2 regions of the Kluyvera sp. 1366 genome follow, and region 1 is predicted to be linked to the other one. Evidence: predicted binding sites of a transcription regulator. Region 1 holds the regulator's gene; the other holds the start of a gene.
What was found. Region 1 encodes CRP, which controls carbon source genes, mostly activating them, when cyclic AMP is high. Its sites were predicted from a motif close to ATGTGANNNNNNTCACAT; they were not measured.
Positions count from the first base shown of each region.

Region 1 (9,118 bases):
ATTTCCGCGTGATCAGATAGCTCGCCAGCGTAATCCCCAGCATAAACAGCAGCGTGATCGATTCCGGCACCGCCAGCTGCAGCGACGCGGCGGCGATCAGCAATCCGGCGAAAGTACCCAGCGCACGGTGCTGAATACGCACGCGCGTGGCGTTGTAACCGTTCTGGCTGACGAACATGATGGTCATCAGAATCCAGTAAGGTTTGGGGATGTTAAAGAACAGCGCCAGCGAGCTGCCAAACATCAGCATCACAGCGAAGCGGGCTGCGGTGCGTAACGCGGTGGATTTGAATGACAGATAACTGCGCAGCGCCGGCAACAGCGGCAAACGGCGCTGGCGATCGGCCATCAGGTCACGCGTGTAGAGCGGCTTCTGCGTACGCAACACGCGGGCGATGCGACTGAAGTGATACAGGCAGAAGTTGCCGACCGGATTATCCGGATGCTGGCGTGCAATTTTCTCCAGCGCGCCGAGCTGTTTCTCCATGTGAAAACGGTCCGGCAGCTGATGGTAGAGAATCGCATCCGCCAGCACGCGCAGCCGCGCCGAGATAATCTTGGCGTTCCAGCGAATCACCGCTTCGGCGTGGCTCTCCTCAACCAGCTTCTGCACCTCTTCGGGCTGATGCAAACTCACGGAGATGTGTTCCTGTAAATCCAGCGCCACCTGGAAAGCGCGCGTCAGGCGTTTGTGGCTGTTATCGCGGCTCGCCGACAGCATATGCATTTGCTGATAACAGGTGGTAATGAGGTCGACCGCCTTTTGCTGGCGCGCCAGCAGCGGCGGCAGCGCTTTCTCCGGATCGGTCAGCTGCGTCAGTAAGGTGTATTTGGCATCGCAGTAATCCGCCAGCTCGCGGAACAGCAGGCTGAGCGATTCGCGCATCGGCTGCTCTTTCCACAGCCAGAACCAGAACCAGTTGAACAAGCCGTACCACAGCGTGCCGCCAATATAGAGCAGCGGCGGCACCCATATCGGCATGCGTCCCACTAAGCTGAGCGTAAAGATGGCGGCGATGAGTGTGGCGGGCAGCAGGCGCGCGTGCAGCGGGCCGATTTCGCCGGTTACGCCAATCAGCAGCGGCAGCGCCAGTAAAATCAGCGGCAGCGGTATCTGGTAAGCGGTGAGGATTTGCATCAGGAAACTGCCGGTGGCAAACAGCGAACCACCCACAATCAGGCGTTTGAAGAAGCGTTTGTGCGGCGTATCCAGTCCCGCCATGTTGCAGCAGGCGGGCACTAACGAGAACAGCAGACCTTTTTGCAGATCGCCAAACAGCCAACCGAGAGCCACAGGCAGGCACAGCACCAGCGTTTGCCGCAGCGCATAGTTAACTTCGGGATGATAGATGATTCGGCGCCACATCAGCTCATCGCAAATAGAAACGGCGCGATGTTGCCATCACGCCGTGGGTGAGAAGAAATTAGCGGGTGCCGTAAACGACGATGGTTTTACCGTGTGCGGAGATCAGGTTCTGATCTTCCAGCATTTTCAGGATACGACCCACGGTTTCGCGTGAGCAGCCCACGATCTGACCAATCTCCTGACGGGTGATTTTGATTTGCATCCCGTCTGGGTGAGTCATCGCATCTGGCTGTTTGGCCAGATTTAGCAGCGTTTGCGCAATACGTCCGGTGACATCGAGGAAGGCAAGGTTGCCCACTTTCTCAGATGTCACTTGCAGACGACGCGCCATTTGCGACGAAAGTCGCATTAAAATATCCGGGTTTACCTGAATCAGCTGACGGAATTTTTTGTATGAAATTTCAGCCACTTCGCAGGCAGACTTCGCACGCACCCAAGCACTGCGTTCCTGGCCTTCTTCGAAAAGACCGAGTTCGCCGATGAAATCCCCCTGATTGAGGTAGGAGAGAATCATCTCTTTGCCTTCTTCATCTTTAATCAGTACCGCTACGGAACCTTTTACGATGTAGTACAGCGTTTCCGCTTTCTCACCCTGATGGATGAGCGTGCTTTTGGATGGATATTTGTGAATATGGCAATGGGACAGGAACCATTCGAGTGTAGGGTCTGTTTGCGGTTTGCCGAGAACCATTCGCTATTATCCTCTGTTGTAATCGTGCCCAAAACACAGGGGGCATTTTTTCCCTGTCAGGCGGTTTAATCGTCGAGCGTTTCCAGTAAAGGAAAAATTATTCCGGGTGGACTCTTAAGCTACGCTTTTGATTCTTCCGGCCTTCGTCTGTGATGACGAAAATATTTTCAGCACTGTTTGTAGCACAGCTTTTGCGAGCTGTCTTGTGTTGTCTCGCTTCAGCAGAAGGGGGATTACTCTGGATTGCTGTTTGTCAGGTGAAAGCGTACTCTGGCGGCAAAACCGCCGCTTCAGGAGAAAGAATCATGCAGGCACGAGTGAAATGGGTGGAAGGTCTTACCTTTCTCGGAGAATCCTCATCCGGCCATCAGGTATTGATGGATGGTAATTCCGGTGATAAAGCGCCAAGTCCAATGGAAATGGTGCTGATGGCCGCGGGCGGCTGTAGTGCTATTGATGTGGTGTCGATCCTGCAAAAAGGGCGCAGCGATGTGGCCGATTGCGAAGTGAAGCTCACATCGGAACGCCGTGAAGAAGCGCCACGCATTTTTACCCACATCAACCTGCATTTTATCGTTAGCGGTAAAGCGTTGAGCGATAAGGCCGTTTCGCGTGCGGTTGATCTGTCAGCGGAAAAATATTGTTCGGTAGCGATCATGCTGGGTAAAGGCGTGGAAATTACCCACAGCTATGAAGTGATCGAGTTATAACTCGGATTGTAGCGGCGCAATTTATTGCGCAATAAATTGCGCCGCTACGGAATGACTTCGCTTATTCAATCCGCTTCCCTTCAATCAGTCGCTGTACCAGCGGCAGCATAATCAGCTCCATCGCCAATCCCATTTTGCCACCCGGCACCACCAGCGTATTGATGTGGGAAATAAACGATCCCTGAATCATCGCCAGCAGATAGGGGAACGCGATGCCTTCCAGACCACGGAAATGAATCACCACAAAGCTTTCGTCGAGCGACGGAATTTCGCGTGCGGCAAACGGGTTTGAGGTATCAACGGTCGGCACGCGCTGGAAGTTAATGTGGGTGCGCGAGAACTGTGGCGTGATGAAGTTAATGTAATCCTCCATTGACCGTACCACCGAATCCATCACCGCTTCGCGTGAATGGCCGCGCTCGCTGGTGTCACGCACCAGCTTCTGAATCCACTCAAGGTTAACAATCGGCACCACGCCAACCAGCAGATCGACATGCTCCGCCACATTTTGCTGCTGCGTGACCACACCGCCATGTAAGCCTTCATAGAACAGCACATCGGTGTTTTCCGGCAGCGGCTGCCACGGCGTAAAGGTGCCCGGCACCTGATTCCACGGCACGGCTTCATCGTAGGTATGCAGATATTTGCGCGATTCGCCAAGGCCGGTTTGGCCGTAATGTTTAAACGTCTGCTCCAGCAGGCCGAAGTCGTTGGCTTCCGGGCCGAAGTAGCTGATGTGGCGCCCGAGATCGCGCGCCTTGCGGATCGCCATGTCCATTTCCGGACGTGTGTAGCGATGGAAACTGTCGCCTTCGAGTTCCGCCGCATGCAAATTCAGCTGCTGGAAAATCTTACGGAAGGCGAGGCTGGTGGTGGTGGTTCCGGCGCCGCTGGAACCGGTGACGGCAATAATTGGATGCCTGGCTGACATAACAGAGCTCCCTGTGAAGTCCGGCGATGAGCATTGTTACCACGAATTGCCGCGGGGTGCATCAGCCGCGGAATTCACCCTTCGGCATAATATTGATCGATTCATGCAGTTCCGACCACACCAGCACCACGTCGCCGCGCTCCAGTTGGCGGCGTACGTCGGCGACTTTTTGCAGCAAACTGCGTTCCTGCTCGCCGTAATCAGTGCCTTCGCGTAACACGAAGGTTTCAATCAGGTTTTCCAGCGTGTCCGCTTCGAGTTCTTGCCAGGGAATAATCACAATTACACATCCAGATAGGTTGAGAGCCAGTCGGGCACGCGCTGTTCCAGCCACATTTTCGGTTTAAGAACGGTGCCGCCGACGAAACCGACGTGGCCGCCTTGCTGCGTCAGCTGATACTGAATGGAGGCTGACAGCTGGTCAGGTTGCGGAATAACGGCATCGGTCATAAAGGGATCGTCTTGCGCGTGAATGATCAACAGCGGTTTACGCACGCCGGTCAGCAACGGCATCGCGCTGGCTCGTTGATAATAGTCGTTGGCGTCAATAAAACCGTGCGCACGTGCGGTTATCGCATCATCGAACTCGCGTAAGCGGCGGAAAGCACGTAACTGGCTGAGATCGACCGGCAGCGTGCCAGGCCAGGCGCGCAGTTTGCGCGTGGCGTTCTTTTTCAGCTGCGTCAGTAAATAGTGCTGATAAAAGCGTGAAAACCCCACATCCAGCTTGCCGCTGCAAGGCTCGAGCGCCAGCGGCGCTGAGATGGCGATGCCGGCATCAATCGGCACGTCGTGACCTTGCTGACCCAGCAGGCAAGCGAGCATGTTGCCGCCCAGCGAAACGCCGACGGCGGCGGTGGGTACGCTGCCCCATTCGCGCTGCAGCCAGTGAAGGAAGTAGGTGGCGTCTTCGGTTTCACCGGAGTGATAGATGCGCTTTAAGCGATTAGGCTCGCCGCTGCAGCCGCGAAAGTGCATTACCACCGCCAGCCAGCCGCGTGCCTGACACGCCTGCATCAGGCCGTGCGCATACGGGCTGCGAAAGCTGCCTTCCAGTCCGTGAAACATCACCATGCGCGGTTTATGACGCGCCTGCGCCGGATCTTCACTCCACGCTAAATCGACAAAATCGCCGTCCGGCAGGTCAAGACGCTGCCAGTGCGGACGTAACGTAACGCGGCGCCGCAGAATACGCGGCAGCAGCGTTTGCAGATGCGCGTTACTGAATCCGCGCAGGGGTTTAAAACGCTCGCCGCTGGGGCGATCAAAATAGCTTGGGTAAAGGCTTGTCTGATGCATAAGTCGCTGATAGCTTCGATGGGTTGTTCGCTTTACTGGGTGAGGAGCACCCGAATATACATGGAACTGAGTCTTTTTTTATCAATGTTAGGTTTTCTCTGGGTCGCGGCCATCACGCCCGGGCCCAATAATATGTTACTTACCGCCTCGGGTGCTAATTTTGGCTTCCTGCGCACCATTCCGCTGCTGATTGGTATCATGATTGGTATGCAAGTCATGTTGCTAATGGTGGCATTTGGCATCGGCGGCCTCATCCTGCTTTATCCCTCGCTGCATCTCATCCTGAAGATTGCCGGTAGCCTTTATCTGCTGTGGCTGGCATGGAAAATCGCTAGCGCCGAGTATGAAAAACTGGAAACCGACGCTGTCACGGTGAAGCAGATGCCTTTCTGGCAAGGCGGCTTGCTGCAGTTGATCAACCCGAAAGCATGGCTGATGGCGCTCGGCGCGGTGGCCAGCTTCAGCCTGGCGGGCAGCGAATATCTGCATTCGGTGGTGGCGATCAGCATCGGCATGTTCATGGTGAACGTGGTTTCCGGGGTGATCTGGATGGGCTTTGGCTCGCTGATTGGACGTCTGCTGCGCAGCCCACGCGCGTGGAAAATCTTCAATCTGGCGATGGGCTTGCTCACCGCTGCCTGCGTATTGCTGATTTGGCGCTAAGTTAGCTGGAAGCGCGTTCAACGCGCTTCCACGGCAACACTTCATGGACTACCGACGCGTTAGGCTGGCGGATGCGTTGCAGCAACAGCTGTACGCTGCGCACACCCATACGATTCATCGGCTGCTCAATCGTGGTCAGCGGTGGATTCAGGCTGCTGGTAAAGTTGATGCCATCAAATCCCACCACCGCTAAATCTTCCGGTACGCGTAAACCTGCTTCCAACGCCGCGTGGATGACGCCGACCGCCAACACATCTGATACCGCAAACACCGCATCCGGCGGTTCCGGCTGCGTGAGCAGTTCGCGCAAAGCCGCACTGCCCGCTTCGCAGGTGATATTCTCGGCGTAAGCCACACCGCACCAGCTGAGATCCAGCTGCTCCAGCGCCGCGCGATATCCCTCTTCACGCTTATGTGAATAGAGGTAGCGCATATCACAGTTCACCAGCGCAATACGACGTCGGCCTTTGCTCGCCAGATAACGCACGGTTTCGAAAGCCGCTTCTTTATTATCAATCGCCACGCTTGAGGCGGCGATTGACGGATCGTATTCCGCGCACTGCACCCAAGGCTGATCGCCAATCAATTCTTTCAGCTCATGCAGGCTGCTGGCGGCATCCATGGTGATCACGCCGTCGACCACTTTGCCGGTGAGCAGCGCAATGTAGGCCGCTTCGCGCCGCAGCTGCGATCCTGAGTTACACAGCAGAATGTGGTAACCCTGCGCTTCAGCTTCGGCTTCAATGCCCTGAACCACGCGTGAGCAGAACGGATTGGTGATGTCGGGAATCAGCACTAACAACATATGGCTTTGCGAAGTGCGCAGCTGGCGCGCCAGTAGGTTGGGCTGATAGTCGCAGATGTCGATGGCCGCCAGCACTTTGGCACGCGTATCCGGGCGCACGCCGGGATTCTGGTTCAAAACCCGTGAAACGGTGGCTTTTGACACGCCAGCCAGGTGTGCGACTTTCTCTATCGACATGGATTCAGGACCGTTAGTAAAGAGTTAAAAAATGAGATCTCTATCAATATCACAGCTGCCATGTGAGCGTGTGACATATTTACCGCTTTCCCTTTTCTTTCCATTTGCACTTTTTGCATAGCCTTGCCCGATGTTGATCTAAGAACGGATCGTCATTAGGGATAATTTTTAATTCCTTTATGAAATTACTGTTGCTGGAGAAACTGCCCAGACAAAACACATTAGGGTGAATGATGATGGCAATGAAAAAAACAATAACGGCGGTCACAGCGGCTCTGGCCCTGATGGCGTTCCAGGCGCAAGCGGTCAACGTTACCGTGGCGTATCAGACCTCGGCTGAACCAGCCAAAGTGGCGCAGGCGGATAACACCTTCGCCAAAGAGAGCGGTGCTACCGTCGACTGGCGCAAATTTGATAGCGGGGCCAGCGTGTTACGTGCACTGGCGTCGGGCGACGTGCAGATTGGTAATATCGGTTCCAGCCCGCTGGCGGTCGCCGCCACGCAAAAGCTGCCGATTGAAGCTTTCCTGCTGGCCTCTCAGCTCGGTAACTCCGAAGCGCTGGTGGTGAAGAAAACCATCAAAGATCCTAAAGACCTGATTGGCAAGCGCATCGCCGTGCCGTTCATCTCGACTACGCACTACAGCTTCCTCGCCGCGCTCAAGCATTGGGGCATCAAGCCTTCGCAAGTGACCTTAGTCAACCTGCAGCCGCCGGCGATTATTGCTGCCTGGAAACGCGGTGACATTGACGGCGCTTACGTCTGGTCTCCGGCGGTCAACGAGCTGGAGAAAGATGGCAAGGTGCTGACGGACTCTTCGCAGGTCGGCAAGTGGGGCGCGCCAACGCTCGATGTGTGGGTGGTGCGTAAAGACTTTGCGCAGCAGCATCCAGAAATCGTCACCGCCTTTGCCCGCAGCGCCGTTGAAGCGCAGCAAGCTTACATTGCCAATCCGGATCAATGGCTGAAGCAGTCAGACAACCTGAGCAAGCTGGCGCGCCTGAGCGGTGTACCCGAAGCGGATGTGCCGGTGCTGGTAAAAGGCAACACGTACCTCACCGCGCAGCAGCAGGTGGAGCAGCTCGGCAAGCCGGTGAACAAGGCGATTGTCGATACTGCCGGCTTCCTGAAAGAGCAGGGCAAAGTGCCAGAAGCGGATAGCGATTACAGCAGCTTCGTCACCACGCGCTTCGTTGCACCCTTAGTGAAATAACCGGAGGCCGTATGCTTAACATCACCCATCTCAATGCGCGTTACGCCGGACAACCCGCGCTGCAGGACATCAACCTGCAGCTGGGCAGCCGAGACCTGCTGGTGGTGTTAGGTCCCTCCGGCTGTGGCAAAACCACGCTGCTGAACCTCATCGCCGGCTTTCTGCCGCTGGAATCTGGCAGCATTACGTTGGATGGCAAAGCGGTAAAAGGGCCGGGCGCTGAGCGCGGCGTAGTGTTTCAAAATGAAGGATTACTGCCGTGGCGTAACGTGATCGATAACGTTTCGTTCGGTTTGCAACTGGCGGGGATGGCGAAGGCGGAGCGCCATACCATTGCACGCCGTTTGATCCGCAAAGTAGGACTGGAAGGTGCAGAGCAGCGTTATATCTGGCAGCTCTCTGGGGGTCAACGTCAGCGCGTGGGCATTGCGCGTGCGCTGGCGGCTGATCCTCAGTTGCTGCTGTTAGATGAGCCGTTTGGCGCGCTGGACGCCTTTACCCGTGAACAGATGCAAACCCTGCTGCTAACGCTGTGGCGTGATACCGGCAAGCAGATTCTGCTGATCACCCACGACATCGAAGAAGCGGTGTTCCTCGCCAGCGAATTAGTGCTGCTGTCGCCGGGACCGGGCCGCGTCGTGGAGCGTTTAAAACTCGACTTCGGCCAACGCTTCGCCGCCGGGGAACCGTGCCGCAGCATCAAATCCGATCCGGCGTTTATCGAACGTCGTGAATATGTACTGAATCAGGTGTTTTCCCAGCGTGAGGCGTTTATATGAGTGCGGTGATTGATGGGAAGACCCAAATGCGTCGTCGTGGACTGCGCTGGCCGTTCTCGCGCCAGTTCTCACTCAGCCTGCTCAGCGTGGGCTTGTTGCTGCTGTTGTGGTGGGCTATTACCGCGCTCGGCTTAGTGGCACCGCTGTTCTTACCGCCGCCGCAAGTGGTGCTGCAGAAGCTGATATTGATTGCCAGCCCGCAAGGTTTTATGGACGCCACATTATGGCAGCATCTGGGTGCCAGCCTGGCGCGTATGCTGGTGGCGCTGTTCTTTGCCGCGCTGATTGGGATTCCGGTCGGCATCGCCATGGGCCTGAGCCCGGCGATTCGCGGCTTGCTTGATCCGCTGATCGAACTCTATCGCCCGGTACCGCCGCTGGCTTATTTGCCGCTGATGGTGATCTGGTTTGGCATCGGCGAAACCTCGAAGATTTTACTGATTTATCTGGCGATTTTCGCGCCGGTGACCTTGTCGACGCTGG
Region 1 covers NZ_JBTRDW010000010.1:40,087-49,204, reverse strand. Annotated here, with positions in the region: gene ACVLVH_RS20560 (YccS/YhfK family putative transporter) at 1-1,366, opposite strand, end outside; gene crp (cAMP-activated global transcriptional regulator CRP) at 1,425-2,057, opposite strand; gene ACVLVH_RS20550 (OsmC family protein) at 2,363-2,767, shown strand; gene ACVLVH_RS20545 (phosphoribulokinase) at 2,829-3,698, opposite strand; gene ACVLVH_RS20540 (YheU family protein) at 3,760-3,978, opposite strand; gene ACVLVH_RS20535 (hydrolase) at 3,981-4,997, opposite strand; gene ACVLVH_RS20530 (LysE family translocator) at 5,058-5,660, shown strand; gene ACVLVH_RS20525 (LacI family DNA-binding transcriptional regulator) at 5,662-6,642, opposite strand; gene tauA (taurine ABC transporter substrate-binding protein) at 6,876-7,856, shown strand; gene tauB (taurine ABC transporter ATP-binding subunit) at 7,868-8,635, shown strand; gene tauC (taurine ABC transporter permease TauC) at 8,632-9,118, shown strand, end outside.

Region 2 (9,118 bases), on a different contig from region 1:
TGGGCGAGCGTACCGATAGCTTCCTGTTCCACTACAACTTCCCTCCATACTGCGTGGGCGAAACCGGTATGGTTGGCTCACCGAAGCGTCGTGAAATTGGTCACGGTCGTCTGGCGAAGCGCGGCGTGCTGGCAGTAATGCCTAAGCAAGCGGATTTCCCCTACACCGTGCGTGTGGTTTCAGAAATCACCGAATCTAACGGTTCTTCTTCAATGGCTTCCGTGTGCGGTGCTTCTCTGGCACTGATGGATGCTGGCGTACCGATCAAAGCAGCCGTAGCCGGTATTGCGATGGGTCTGGTTAAAGAAGCCGACAACTTTGTGGTTCTGTCTGATATCCTGGGTGACGAAGATCACCTCGGCGATATGGACTTTAAAGTAGCGGGTAGCCGCGATGGTATCACTGCGCTGCAGATGGATATCAAAATTGAAGGCATCACCCGCGAAATCATGCAGGTTGCTCTGAACCAAGCGAAGGGTGCGCGTCTGCACATTCTGAGCGTGATGGAACAGGCAATCAGCACGCCGCGTCAGGAAATTTCTGAGTTCGCGCCGCGCATTTACACCATCAAAATCAGTTCAGACAAGATCAAAGATGTCATCGGTAAAGGCGGCTCAGTGATCCGTGCGCTGACCGAAGAAACCGGCACCACCATCGAAATCGAAGATGACGGTACCGTGAAGATTGCTGCTACTGATGGCCTGAAAGCCAAAGAAGCCATTCGTCGTATCGAAGAGATCACTGCTGAGATCGAAGTTGGTCGCGTTTACTCTGGTAAAGTGACACGTATCGTTGATTTCGGTGCCTTCGTGGCAATCGGCGGCGGTAAAGAAGGTTTGGTGCACATCTCTCAGATCGCCGACAAGCGCGTAGAGAAAGTGACCGATTACCTGCAGATGGGCCAGGAAGTTCCAGTGAAAGTCATGGAAGTGGACCGTCAGGGCCGTGTACGCCTGAGCATCAAAGAAGCGACAGAGCAGAAACCAGCGGAAGAAGTTGCTACCGCTGCATCTGATGCATCTGACGCCGAGTAAGCGTTTACCGATTTACCTCTCCCTGCTTTGCGGGGAGAGGTGTTTAGATCATCGCGAGGGCGGGAATCCTTGTGCACAGCAGGAGGATGACAGGATGGTTGTCCCAATGTTTGTATTCGGGAGTGGGAAATGAAGCCTTTTTTGCGCTGGTGTTTTGTTGCGACAGCTATCACGCTGGCAGGATGCAGCAACTCCAATTGGCGTAAGAACGAAGTTCTGGCAGTACCTTTGCAGCCCACACTGCAGCAAGAGGTGATCCTGGCGCGAATGGAACAAATTCTTGCCAGTCGTGCCCTGACCGATGATGAACGCGCACAGCTATTATATGAGCGCGGAGTGTTGTATGATAGTTTGGGTCTGAGGGCATTAGCGCGGAACGATTTTTCGCAAGCGCTGTCTATAAGACCAGATATGCCTGAGGTATTCAACTATCTCGGTATATACTTAACGCAGGCAGGTAACTTTGATGCTGCCTATGAAGCGTTTGATTCTGTACTTGAGCTTGATCCAACTTACAACTATGCGCATTTAAACCGTGGTATCGCCCTCTATTACGGCGGTCGATACAAGTTAGCGCAAGATGATCTGCTGGCGTTTTATCAAGACGATCCTAACGATCCATTCCGCAGCCTTTGGCTCTATCTCGTTGAAAGCGATATGGATGCCGACAAGGCAAAAGTTACGCTGAGACAGCGTCATGACAAAGCGGTTCGCGATCAATGGGGATGGAATATTGTCGAGTTCTACCTTGGCGACATCAGTGAAAAAACGCTGATGGAACGTCTCAAGGCGGACGCAACGGATAACACCTCGCTCGCTGAACATCTCAGTGAAACCAACTTCTATTTAGGTAAGTATTACCTAAGTCTGGGGGAGAAGGACGACGCGAAAGCGTTGTTCAAACTGGCGGTGGCCAACAACGTTAATAACTTTGTTGAGCACCGATACGCATTGTTGGAACTGGCGCAACTCGGCCAGACACAAGACGATTTATCAGAATCTGACCAGCAATAGCTGACGAACTTTTATTGCCTGAATACCTGTAAAGTCATCATCTTCAGAGATGAGGGCTTTTCTGTTCGTCAAAACTTCTAATTTGAGCCGGTTCACACTTTTTGATGAAAATGACTGAAAGTTTTCACGACGAGTTATGTAGACTGGCCGCCGCAATCTAAGAGGCACGTGTACTACATGACTGATATTCAAACCACTTTTGCTGACCTTGGCCTGAACGCCGACATCCTCGAATCACTGAACGGTATGGGCTACGTAAAGCCTTCTCCAATCCAGGCTGAGTGTATTCCTCACCTGCTGGCTGGCCGTGACGTGTTGGGTATGGCGCAGACCGGTAGTGGTAAAACTGCGGCATTCTCACTGCCGCTGCTAAACAACATTGATCCTACTGTTAAAGCACCGCAAATTTTGGTGCTGGCACCTACCCGCGAATTGGCGGTACAGGTTGCTGAAGCCGTCACAGAATTCTCTAAACACATGCGTGGCATTAACGTGGTAGCCCTGTACGGCGGCCAACGTTATGACGTACAGCTGCGCGCACTGCGTCAGGGACCACAAGTTGTTGTCGGTACCCCTGGTCGTCTGCTGGATCACCTGAAGCGTGGCACGTTAGATCTGTCTAACCTGCGCGGTCTGGTGCTGGACGAAGCGGATGAAATGCTGCGTATGGGCTTCATCGAAGACGTTGAAACCATCATGGCGCAGATTCCAGACGGTCATCAGACCGCGCTGTTCTCAGCCACCATGCCAGAAGCGATTCGTCGTATTACCAAGCGCTTCATGAAAGATCCACAGGAAGTGCGCATCCAGTCAAGCCTGACTACGCGCCCGGACATTTCTCAGTCTTACTGGACCGCTTACGGCCGTAAAACTGATGCGCTGGTTCGTTTCCTGGAAGCGGAAGATTTCGATGCAGCCATCATCTTCGTGCGTACCAAAAATGCCACGCTGGAAGTGGCCGAAGCGCTGGAGCGCAGCGGTTATAACAGCGCAGCACTGAACGGCGACATGAACCAGGCACTGCGTGAGCAGACGCTGGAGCGTTTGAAAGATGGTCGTCTCGACATCCTGATCGCAACCGACGTTGCAGCACGTGGTCTGGACGTTGAGCGTATCAGTCTGGTCGTAAACTTTGATATCCCAATGGATGCAGAGTCTTACGTTCACCGTATCGGCCGTACCGGCCGTGCTGGTCGTGCAGGTCGTGCGTTGCTGTTCGTCGAGAACCGCGAGCGTCGTCTGCTGCGCAACATCGAACGCACCATGAAGCTGACTATTCCAGAAGTTGAGCTGCCGAACGCAGAACTGCTGGGTGAGCGTCGTCTGGCTAAGTTCGCGGCTAAAGTACAGCAGCAGCTGGAAAGCAGCGATCTGGACCAGTACCGCGCACTGCTGAGCAAAATGCAGCCGGGCGAAGATCTGGATATCGAAACGCTGGCCGCAGCACTGCTGAAAATGGCTCAGGGCGAACGTCCACTGATTCTGCCACCAGAAGCACCGCGTCCAGCGCGTCGCGAGTTCAGCGATCGTCCTGACCGTGGTGAGCGTCGCGATTCACGTGATTCTCGTGGTCCACGCGAAAGCCGTGACAGCCGTGATGGTGATCGTCCACGTCGTGAACGTCGTGACGTTGGCGAAATGCAGCTGTACCGCATTGAAGTGGGCCGTGATGATGGTGTTGAAGTTCGTCACATCGTTGGCGCGATCGCTAACGAAGGTGACATCAGCAGCCGTTACATCGGTAACATCAAGCTGTTTGGTACTCACTCAACCATCGAACTGCCGAAAGGCATGCCGGGCGAAGTGCTGCAGCACTTCACTCGTACGCGTATTCTGAACAAACCGATGAATATGCAGCTGATGGGTGATGCGCCAGTGCACGAGCGTAGCGAACGTCGTCCATCTGCTGGCGGCGAACGTCGTGGCAATGGCGCACCGCGCGGTGATGGTGCTCCACGTGGCGAAGGCGCTCCACGTCGCTTCTCCGAACGTCGTGAAGGTGGCCGTGAAGGCGGACGCTTCAGCCGTGAAGGTGGTCGTGGCCCGCGTCCAGAAGGCGCTGCTGCACCACGTCGTCGTGACGCATAAGCGATAAACGCGAAAAGTAAAAAGGGACGCTAATGCGTCCCTTTTTTTATGCCTGTGGAAAGTAAATTTTACACGCCACCAGCAATCAGCACGCGTTCACCGCTAACGTAAGCTGACTCTTCTGACGCCAGAAACAGCGCCACCTGCGCCACATCTTCCGGCAAGCCAAAGCGTCCGAGCGGCGTTGCCGCTATCAGCTGTGCTTTCAACTCCGGGTGCATCTTCTTCGCCGCCAGCAAACCTTCAGTCAAAATAATGCCGGGTGCTAACGCATTGACGCGAATATTACGTGGCCCAAGCTCGCGTGCGAGGCCCTGCGTTAAGGTATCGATCGCGCCTTTGGTTGCTGCCCAAAGCACCGAGCCGGGCGTGCTGCGTTGGCTATTTAAAGCGCTAAGGTTGATGATGGAACCGCCGCGTGCGGGGAAATGTTTTGCCGCCTGCTGACACACCAGCAAGGTACCCAGCAGATTCACATTCAGCTGCTGCTGCATCTCGCTGAGGCTAAGCTCGGCAAAGTCACCGTGGTGAAAAATGCCGGCGTTATTCACCACAATATCGGGCGCGCCAAACTGCTCAATGCTGCTAGCGAACAAGCGCTGCACATCGGCCTCGCGTGAGATATCAGCCTGTACGGCGATGGCGTCGCTACCCAGCGCCTGAATGTCGGTCACCACATCCGCCGCACCCACTTCGTCCTGAAGATAATTCACCACTACCCGAGCACCGGCCGCCGCGAAAGTCATGGCGATGGCGGCACCAATGCCTTTCGAAGCGCCCGTCACCAGCGCAATTTTACCTTCAAGTGTTTTCATCGTGTCTCTCCACCTGAGATTTCGGGGAAAATAAAGCATGCGCTGTCCATACAATCGGGTGGTAGCGCAATCCTGCAAGCTTCTTGCACGATCCTGCAAATCTGCTGTTCAAGGACTAGTCGCAGCGCCAACCACAAGCGAGAATATTAAATCAGTGATTTCTTACCGCGGAGCACCGAGCGCATGATTCATCAGGAACAATGGCAGCAGTTGGTGACAATTATTGCTCGCCACGCACCGCAGGATGGTCGTCACTATTGCCCAATCGATTTTCTCTCTTTCGGCCGCAGTTCTCAGCCCACCAGTTTGGCGCATGTGGCGACCTGGGCGAGCTTTGCCCTGATCGCGCAGGGGCAAAAAGCGCTGCGCATGGGTGATGAAGTGATGCATTACGGGCCGGGCGATTTACTGTTGGTGACGCTTGATATGCCGGTGCAATCCTGCGTGGTCATGGCAACGCCAGAGAAACCGAATCTTGGTGTGGGCATCACCATCAACGAAACGCGTCTGATGCGTTATCTGGAACACTTTCCGCACCATCAACTCGGCAGCACGGCGGTGAGCGAGCGCGGTATCGCCGTGCATAAAGTCGCGCCCCCGTTGGTGGATGCGGTGATGCGTTTGGTCGAGTTGCTGGATCACCCGCAGGACATTGCTGCGCTGGCACCGTTGATTGAGCAGGAGATTTTCTATCGTTTGCTGACTGGACCCGAAGGGCCGCGCATTCTCAACATGGCGTTGACGGAACGGCCAGGCAACAAAGTGGCGCGCGCCGCGCGTTGGCTACGCGAAAACTTTCATCAGCCGTTGAAAATGGATTTTCTGGCGAGCAGCGTAGGGATGAGTATTTCGTCGCTGCATCATCACTTTAAAGCGGTAACGGCGATGACGCCGATGCAGTATCAAAAGCAGCTGCGGCTCAACGAGGCGCGGCGTTTGATGTTGATTGAGAAGCTGGATGCCGGCACGGCGGGTTATCGGGTGGGTTATCAAAGTGCTTCGCAGTTCAGTCGCGAATACAGCCGTTTTCACGGTCAGTCACCGGCGCGAGACGTGCGAACCATTGCGGTGGGCCCAGAGTGGTTAAACCCACCGCAATGAGGTTTACAGCGTGCGCGCTGCTTCCATTGCCAGCGCGAAGGAGCGCAGACGCGCCTGCGAATCGTAAATCTGGCCGTTAACCATAATCTCGTCCGCCTGGGTTTCACGCATCAGCGCGGCGAGGCCGCTGCGGACTTTATCGCTATCGCCGACAATCGACATGCTGAGTGCCTGCTGCACGCCATATTGCTCGGACGGCGACCACAGATTATCCATGTTCTCCACCGGCGCAGGTAGCGGACCCGGTTTGCCGCGACGCAGGTTAATAAACTGCTGCTGCATCGAGGTGAACAGGAAGCGGGCGTCACGTTCGCTATCGGCTGCGACGACGTTGACGCACACCATCGCATACGGCTTCGCCAGACGTGTGGAAGGTTTGAATTTCTCACGATAGAGATGCAGCGCCTGGAACAGCAGATCCGGCGCGAAATGCGAGGCAAATGCAAACGGCAAACCCAGCTGAGCGGCCAGTTGCGCGCTGTACAGGCTGGAACCGAGCAGCCACACCGGAATTTTCAATCCTAAACCTGGAACCGGTTGTACTGGTGGATGTTCTCCCTCTTCGGCGTCAAACCAGCGAATCAGTTCAGAGACATCTTCCGGAAAACTATCTGCCTGGCCGCTGGAAAGATGACGACGCAACGCCAGCATGGTGCGTTGGTCGGAACCCGGCGCGCGGCCCAGTCCCAAATCGATGCGCCCAGGATAGAGTGACTCGAGGGTACCAAACTGTTCGGCGATCACCAGCGGCGCGTGATTGGGCAGCATAATGCCGCCTGAACCGAGGCGCAGCGTTTCGGTATTGGCCGCTAAATAGCCAATCAGCACTGACGTCGCGGCGCTGGCAATCCCCGTCATATTATGGTGTTCCGCCAGCCAGTAGCGGTGAAAGCCCAATGCTTCGGACTGACGGGCCAGTGCCAGCGAATTATGGAACGCGTCGCGTGCAGTGGAACCTTGTGGAATAGGGGCCAGATCCAACACGGACAGGCGAACAGTTTTTTTCTCAGACATGGGCACTCCAAATAGGGATGGCGCAGGTGTTTAGTCGGACCTGCGCTTGTGAGTATTACTCATCGTTACCTATATTAAAACTGCTAATAACAGCAGGAATATAGCCGGAATGTGCCTTTACCTGCCGCCTTCCAGTGCCATTCCCGCCAGGCGACGCCAATAACCATTACAATCACTGCCGCGCGCCATCATTAGCGGTGCCTGACCGCCTTCGTTGGCGCGGAAGCGATCCACTTCGGCGAGCGTACTTTCGCCCTGGGGCGACAAACGCACAATGTCGATCCAGTTATGCATGCCGCTCAGGTCATTGCCGAGGTTGTAGCAATAGCCGCTCATGGTCTGAATGCCGTTGAGCACAAACACCTGCTGGCCTTCCTGCGAGAGCACGCGACGGCCGGTTGGGTAATTGATGCAGCAGGTTTGGCAATCATCTTTGCCACGATTCTCGGCGCGTGCGGTAAAGCAGCGTGCTGACAGCGCCAGCGGCAGATGACCATAGCCAAGCACTTCCACCTCAAATTGTTCGCGCACACCCGCCGCATCGCACTGTTGCAGCAGTTGAATCAGCCAGTCGCGGGACATCTCCACCGGAATGCACCAGCGCGTCATGCCTTCTTTCAGCAACAGTTGCAGCGTCTGCGCGTTATACACATTCAGCGTTGGGCCGGCGACAAACGGCAATTTGCGCTCCGCCGCCATGTTCACGGTGCCGATATCATTGGCTTCCAGCAGGAACTCTCCGTTCTCGACATAGCGGCGCAGCTCTTTGACTTCCGATGGCGACTGCAGCAGTGCCAACGTACTCAGCACCACTTGCTTGCCCTGAAGCGCCAGCATGCGCGCGATGTCCATCCATTGATGGAACGAGGTAGCGCGTCTTTTACTGCAGACGGCTTCGCCGAGATAAATGATCTCCGCGCTGCTCTCGGCGGCGCGTTGATAAAAGGTTTCCAGCGTTGCAGTTGGCCAGTACCACAGCACCGGCCCGATGGCGTATTTCATGCGATCTCCTTATTGCCAGTCACGGTGATAAGCACCGAGCGTGGTTTGGCTGCCTTCTGATAACTCGCCCAACGCCTGCATCCAGGGTTCCTGCACGGCATACTGTTCCGGCGATGCCATGCAGCGATCAATGGCCTGACGCCACACTTTCGCTACCTGCGCCACATAGGCCGGGCTGCGCTGACGTCCTTCAATTTTCACCGAGGCAATGTTGGCGCGCAGCAGTTCAGGCAGCAGCGACAAGGTGTTCAGGCTGGTGGGCTCCTCCAGTACGTGATAGAGCTGGTTATCCACTTCGTAACGGCCTTTGCACAAGGTGGGATAGCCAGCGCTCTCGTCGGGTGCGTAACGGTCAATCAGCACCTCATTCAGGCGCGATTCCATGCCTTTTGGCGTCTGCTGCCAACGCACAAATTTCGCCGGCGAGCAGGCTCCCGCGCTGTTAGGCGACTCGCCGGTCAGCCAGGAAGAGAGGTAGCAGCGGCCTTCAGCCATAATGCACAGGCTACCGAAAGCGAACACTTCCAGCGGTACCGGCGTTTCACGCGCCAGCTGTTTGACCTGATGCATCGACAGCACGCGCGGCAGCACCACGCGGCTGAGTTGAAAATGACGATGGTAAAAATGGATGGCCTGCAGATTGGTGGCGGAGGCCTGTACCGAAAGGTGACGCTCAACCTGCGGATAGTGTTTTGCCGCGTACTCCAGCGTGGCAATATCGGCCAGAATCAACGCATCCGCGCCGTTCTGAGCGGCAACATCAATCGCGCTTTGCCAGCGATTGATGCCATCAGGATGGGCGAAGGTGTTGATTGCCACATGCAGTTTGCGCCGATGCTGATGCAGATAGCGTGCGGCTTCAGCCAGTTTCTTATCGGTAAAATTGAGGCCAGCAAAGTGGCGGGCATTGGTATCGTCTTTCAGGCCGACATACACCGCGTCAGCACCATGCTCCACCGCCGATTTCAGCGCAGGCAAATTCCCCGCCGGACACAGCAGTTCCATACATTTTCCTCCCCGGATTCTGAAGCCGAAGAGTGTAAATAACTG
Region 2 covers NZ_JBTRDW010000005.1:332,791-341,908, reverse strand. Annotated here, with positions in the region: gene pnp (polyribonucleotide nucleotidyltransferase) at 1-1,034, shown strand, start outside; gene nlpI (lipoprotein NlpI) at 1,164-2,048, shown strand; gene yrbN (protein YrbN) at 2,153-2,209, shown strand; gene ACVLVH_RS13365 (DEAD/DEAH family ATP-dependent RNA helicase) at 2,226-4,136, shown strand; gene ACVLVH_RS13360 (SDR family NAD(P)-dependent oxidoreductase) at 4,205-4,951, opposite strand; gene ACVLVH_RS13355 (AraC family transcriptional regulator) at 5,135-6,052, shown strand; gene ACVLVH_RS13350 (luciferase-like monooxygenase) at 6,056-7,066, opposite strand; gene ACVLVH_RS13345 (U32 family peptidase) at 7,184-8,068, opposite strand; gene ubiU (ubiquinone anaerobic biosynthesis protein UbiU) at 8,078-9,073, opposite strand.
Region 2: the regulator CRP is predicted to act here: its motif matches at 2,129-2,146, upstream of yrbN (protein YrbN).